2 regions of the Streptomyces sp. NPDC051243 genome follow, and region 1 is predicted to be linked to the other one. Evidence: riboswitches for the same ligand, from Rfam matches in the RefSeq annotation. Region 1 holds a riboswitch; the other holds the start of a gene.

Region 1 (3,160 bases):
GGGTCATCATGACCGCCATCCGAGAAGTCATCGACGTCGACTGCACGCCGGACGAGGTCTACGCGTACATCACCGACCCGTCCCACCTGCCCGAATGGCAGCTGAGCGCCGTCTCGGCCGAGCCGCTCGACGAAGGGCCGGTCCACGCCGGCTCCCGGGTGCGGGTCACCCGGCGCATCGGCAACCGACAGCTTCCGATGACCGTGCAGTTCGACGAGCTCGACCCTCCGCACAGCTGGGATCTGCACGGGATCGACGGTCCCGTCAGGCCCCGCACCCACGGTGAGATCGAGCCGCTCGACGACGGACGCCGCTCCCGCGTGACGATCGACATCGACTTCGAAGGGCACGGCCTCGGCAAGGTCCTGGTGCCCCTCGTCGTCCGCCCACAGGTTCGCAAGGAACTGCCGCGCGACGAGCAACTCCTCAAGGACAGGCTGGAGCGCAGGACCGACTAGCCCGGCGTTCGGCAGGCACGTACGAGCCCGTCGCGGCCATCCGCCACGCGGGAGTGATCCCGGCTGTCCACAGGGGAGCGGGCCACACCAGTGGATCTGCGACACTGGTACAGCCATGCCTAAGCCCGGAGAACTCACTTTCGTCGCCCCCCGCGGAGCCAAGAAGCCGCCGCGGCACCTTGCCGATCTCACGCCCGGTGAGCGCAAGGACGCTGTCGCCGCGATCGGCGAGAAGCCGTTTCGTGCCAAGCAGCTCTCGCAGCACTACTTCGCGCGGTACGCGCACGACCCGGAGCAGTGGACCGACATCCCTGCCGGATCGCGCGCCAAGCTGCGGGAGGAGCTGTTCCCGGAGCTGATGACCGTGGTACGGCATCTGTCGACCGACGAGGGCACGACGCGCAAGACGCTGTGGCGGCTGTTCGACGGGACGCTCGTCGAGTCGGTGCTGATGCGGTATCCGGACCGGGTGACCATGTGCATCAGCTCCCAGGCGGGGTGCGGGATGAACTGTCCCTTCTGCGCCACCGGGCAGGCGGGGCTCGATCGCAATCTGTCCACCGCGGAGATCGTGCATCAGATCGTGGACGGGATGCGGGCGCTGCGGGACGGGGAAGTGCCCGGCGGGCCCGCTCGGCTGTCCAACATCGTCTTCATGGGGATGGGCGAGCCGCTCGCCAACTACAACCGGGTCGTGGGGGCGATTCGGCGGCTCACCGATCCCGAGCCGGACGGGCTGGGGCTGTCGCAGCGCGGGATCACCGTCTCGACCGTCGGTCTCGTCCCGGCCATCCACCGGTTCGCCGACGAGGGCTTCAAGTGCCGGCTCGCGATCTCGCTGCACGCGCCCGACGACGAGCTGCGCGACACCCTCGTCCCCGTGAACACGCGGTGGAAGGTGCGCGAGGTGCTCGACGCCGGGTTCGAGTACGTCGAGAAGTCCGGGCGCCGGCTGTCCATCGAGTACGCGCTCATCCGGGACATCAACGACCAGGCGTGGCGCGGTGACCGGCTCGGGCGGCTGCTCAAGGGCAAGCCCGTGCATGTGAACCTGATTCCGCTGAACCCGACTCCCGGGTCGAAGTGGACCGCCTCGCGGCCCGAGGACGAGAAGGCGTTCGTCGAGGCCATCGCCGCCCATGGTGTGCCGGTGACGATTCGGGACACCCGTGGTCAGGAGATCGACGGGGCCTGCGGTCAGCTCGCGGCCACCGAGCGGTAATCTGAGCGCGTACACCCGTACGAACATCTTCATATTCCGACAGGGGAGCGCCACAGCGCTGAGAGTGCGGCAACCAGGCCGCAGACCCTCTGAACCTCGCCCAGGTCATTCTGGGTAGGAAGTTCGGTCATCACTCAAGCTGTTGCGCCCTGCCCGGGAGCCGAAAGGACTTCTGGGCGGGGCCGCGTCTCTTCCTGGTCCATCCCAGGAGGAATTCAGTGAGCACCACCAAGAAGTACCTGGCCCTGGCCGTCGGTCTCGGCCTGGTCACGTTGTCCGCGTGCGGATCGTCGTCCGACGACGAGAGTTCCGGCGGGTCCGGGTCCGGCGGGTCGAAGACCGTGACGCTCGTCAGCCACGACTCGTGGGCCGTCTCGAAGAACGTCCTCGCCGCGTTCGAGAAGCAGTCCGGCTACCAGGTCAAGGTCCTGGAGGACGGCGACGCCGGGCAGGCCGTCAACAAGGCGATCCTCACCAAGGACAACCCGCAGGGCGACGTCTTCTTCGGCGTCGACAACACCCTGCTGTCGCGGGCGCTCGACAACGGGCTGTTCCAGCCGTACGAGGCGAAGGGCGCCGACAAGATCGACGCCCGGTACCAGGCCGACCAGGACGAGCACCGGGTCATTCCCGTCGACACCGGCGACATCTGCGTCAACTACGACAAGGCGTACTTCAGCGAGCACAAGCTGGCCCCGCCGACGTCGTTCGACGACCTGATCAAGCCGGCGTACAAGAACCTCCTCGTCACCGAGAACGCCTCCACCTCCTCGCCGGGCCTGGGCTTCCTGCTCGGCACCGCCGCCAAGTACGGCGACGACGGCTGGCAGGACTACTGGGGGAAGCTGAAGGCCAACGGCGTCAAGGTCGTCGACGGCTGGGAGCAGGCCTACAACGAGGAGTTCTCCGGCTCGGCCGGCGGCAAGCAGGCCAAGGCGGACCGGCCGCTCGTCGTGTCGTACGCCTCCTCGCCGCCCGCCGAGGTGATCTACGCCGACCCGAAGCCGACGGCCGCCCCCACCGGGGTCGCGACCGGCACCTGCTTCCGCCAGGTCGAGTACGCGGGTCTGCTCAGCAACGCCAAGAACGCCGAGGGCGGCAAGGCGTTGATCGACTTCCTGCTGACGAAGACGTTCCAGGAGGACATGCCGCTCAACATGTTCGTCTACCCGGTGGTCGACGGTGCCCAGGTGCCCGAGGAGTTCGCGAAGTACGGCCCGCAGGCCGAGGAGCCCGAGACCATGGACCCGGCGAAGATCGCCGACAACCGTGACGACTGGGTCAAGTCGTGGACCTCGCTCGTACTGAAGTAGCCCCCCGGCCGATTCGGAGGAGGAACCCGCGGAGCGCAGCGGTGCGGCTCGGCCTCATCGCCGTGCCCGTGGCCTTCTTCGCGGTCTTCTTCGCCTACCCCGTCGCCGCGATTGTCGCGCGCGGTCTGAAGGTCGACGGGGTCTGGCAGTTCGGGCGGCTCTGGGAC
Region 2 (3,160 bases), on a different contig from region 1:
AGCGTGCCGAGCACCGCCACCGACGTACGGGCCGAGAGGCCGTGGCACAGGTAGAGGGCGATCAGCATGATGGCACTCGACCCCACGACCGCCACGACCAGCGGGTTCGAGCCCTGCAGGATCGCGGGCAGGATGAAGAAGTTGAGCACCAGGAAGCTGATGGCCAGCGAGACCAGCGCCATCACGCCCCGCATCCGCCCGACGAGCACGACGGCGAGAGCGAAGATGCCGGCGAGCACCGCCAACGGAACGCGCCGGTTCACGTCGGTGACCGAGTACTGCAGGTCCTTGGGCGCCGAGGGCTCATAGGCGACCACGACTTCCTGGCCCTCGTGCAACTGCCGTGACTGGTCGGGCTGCACGATCTCCGTGAACGTACGGCCCTTGTCCGTGCCGGTGTCGACGCGGATCGTCGCCTTCTTGCAGGTGCCGTTCTCCTGCTGCACGGCGGAGGAGCCCTCGGCGGTGGAGGTGTCACCGGTCGGGGGCACCCCTGAGGCGCCCACCTCCTTGCAGTTCACCTCGACCACCTTGGTGACCGTGGCCTGCTGAGTCTGCCGGTCGAAGCCGACGCCCGTCCGCTCGTGCGGCGGGGCACCGCCCGGCCACAGCACCGCGAGCCCCACCACCACCGCCGCGGCGAACGGAATCAGGATCGCCGCGATGACCTTGCGCAGGTGCTGGGAGACGGGTGCCGCAGGACCGTGGGCGTGACTGTGCGAGTGCCCGTACCCGCCACCGTCGCCGCCGCCGCCGTGCGAGCCGCCGGACCCGGGCCCGTGTCCATGACCACCGGAATCGTGCCCCTGCCCGTCACCCGGGCCGGGTCCCCGCCCCGGTGAGCCACTGGATTCGGAACCGTGCTCGTGCCAGCCGCCGTGTCCGGCGCCATGATCGTCGCGGGCGTCTCCGGAACCACGGCCGTATCCGCCGTCGTATCTCGCTCCAGGAATCCCCGAACCCCGGCCGTCTGCACGGCCGTTGCCCCGGGCGGGGCCGTTTCCGGCGCCGGATCCGCGGGGCCGCTCGGGCGGTGGGTACGGAGGTTCATGCGTCGTGGTCACCGACCGATCATCGCAAGAACGACCGGGGCCCTCTGTTCAGCGCGCCCGAATTGACGCTAGCGTGGTGCCACCTTTGTACACGCGGGAGCTCGGAGCACCGGGCTGAGAGGGCGCTGACCTCCGTCCCAGCGATGTTTCACATGAAACATCACCCATCGCGAGTGATGTTTCACACGAAACGTCGGCAGACGGAAACCGCTGCGTCGACCGCCGAACCTGTTACCGGGTAATGCCGGCGTAGGGAGTAGGTCTCATGACCAACAAGGACGCACGCACGCCTGCCTCCGTCCAGGACGAGCAGTCCCAGGAGGCCGGGAAGTCCATCGGCTGGCACAAGGCGTATGTCGAGGGCTCACGCCCCGATCTGCGGGTGCCGGTCCGCCAGGTGCACCTCACCAACGGGCAGTCGGTCACGCTGTACGACACGTCAGGCCTGTACACCGATCCACTCGCCGATACCGACGTCCGCAGGGGCCTGCCCCCGCTACGGGAGAATTGGATCATCGCCCGCGGCGACACCGAGGAGTACGCGGGCCGTCCTGTCCGCCCCGAGGATGACGGGATCAAGCACACCTCGCCCCGTGGCGGTCTGCGCAACCTCGACGCGGTCTTCCCCGGACGGCCGCGCCAGCCCCGTCGCAGCCGTGACGGCAAGGCGGTCACGCAGCTCGCCTACGCGCGCCGCGGCGAGATCACCCCCGAGATGGAGTTCGTGGCCATCCGGGAGAACGTTTCTCCCGAGGTGGTCCGCGAGGAGATCGCGGCGGGCCGTGCGGTGCTGCCCGCCAACGTCAACCACCCGGAGATCGAGCCGATGATCATCGGCAAGCGATTCCTGGTGAAGGTCAACGCCAACATCGGCAACTCCGCCGTCACCTCCTCCATCGAGGAGGAGGTCGAGAAGATGACCTGGGCGACCCGCTGGGGTGCCGACACGGTCATGGACCTCTCGACCGGCCGCAACATCCACACCACCCGCGAATGGGTGCTGCGCAACTCCCCCGTGCCGATCGGCACGGTGCCGCTCTATCAGGCGCTGGAGAAGGTCGACGGCCGCGCCGAGGAGCTGACCTGGGAGATCTACAAGGACACGGTCATCGAACAGGCGGAGCAGGGCGTGGACTACATGACGGTCCACGCGGGCGTTCGCCTGCCGTACGTACCGCTCACCGCGAACCGCAAGACCGGCATCGTTTCGCGAGGCGGCTCGATCATGGCCGCGTGGTGCCTGGCGCACCACAAGGAGAGCTTCCTGTACGAGAACTTCGAGGAACTCTGCGAGATCCTCGCCGCGTACGACGTCACGTACTCACTGGGCGACGGCCTTCGGCCCGGCTCGATCGCGGACGCCAACGACGAGGCGCAGTTCGCGGAACTCCGAACTCTCGGGGAACTCAACCGGATCGCGAAGCGTTTCAACGTACAGACCATGATCGAGGGCCCGGGACACGTCCCGATGCACAAGATCAAGGAGAACATCGACCTTCAGCAGGAGATCTGTGATGAAGCTCCGTTCTATACGCTCGGCCCGCTGACCACGGACGTCGCGCCGGCGTACGACCACATCACCTCCGGCATCGGTGCCGCGATGATCGCCTGGTGGGGCACGGCCATGCTCTGCTACGTCACCCCCAAGGAGCACTTGGGCCTGCCCAACCGTGACGACGTCAAGACCGGCGTCATCACGTACAAGATCGCCGCCCACGCGGCCGATCTCGCCAAGGGGCACCCCGGTGCTCAGGAGTGGGACGACGCGCTCTCCGACGCTCGCTTCGAGTTCCGGTGGGAGGACCAGTTCAACCTCGCCCTGGACCCGGACACGGCACGCGAGTTCCACGACGAGACCCTGCCGGCCGAGCCCGCGAAGACGGCCCACTTCTGCTCCATGTGCGGGCCGAAGTTCTGCTCGATGAAGATCTCCCAGGACATCCGCCGCCAGCACGGCGAGTCCCGGGAGGAGATCGAGGAGGGCATGGCTCAGAAGTCGAAGGAGTTCGCGGCGGCGGGCAACCGCGTGTACCTGCCGATCGCGGACTGACGTCGACGTCCTGACCCAGGGCGCCATGCCCAGGTGTCCGGCGCGTGGCCGGGGGCCC

The links. A riboswitch is a leader RNA that binds a small molecule or an ion and turns the genes downstream of it on or off. The one in region 1 is predicted to bind thiamine pyrophosphate.
Region 2: another riboswitch for thiamine pyrophosphate. It lies ahead of thiC (phosphomethylpyrimidine synthase ThiC); the one in region 1 lies ahead of ACIBAG_RS29985 (thiamine ABC transporter substrate binding subunit).

What each region holds. Positions count from the first base shown of each region.
Region 1 covers NZ_JBITES010000012.1:204,631-207,790, forward strand. The annotation lists gene ACIBAG_RS29975 (SRPBCC family protein) at 9-458, shown strand; gene rlmN (23S rRNA (adenine(2503)-C(2))-methyltransferase RlmN) at 574-1,680, shown strand; TPP riboswitch at 1,712-1,819, shown strand; gene ACIBAG_RS29985 (thiamine ABC transporter substrate binding subunit) at 1,899-2,993, shown strand; gene ACIBAG_RS29990 (ABC transporter permease) at 2,969-3,160, shown strand, end outside.
Region 2 covers NZ_JBITES010000004.1:75,974-79,133, reverse strand. The annotation lists gene ACIBAG_RS10915 (YibE/F family protein) at 1-1,064, opposite strand, end outside; TPP riboswitch at 1,136-1,325, shown strand; gene thiC (phosphomethylpyrimidine synthase ThiC) at 1,318-3,102, shown strand.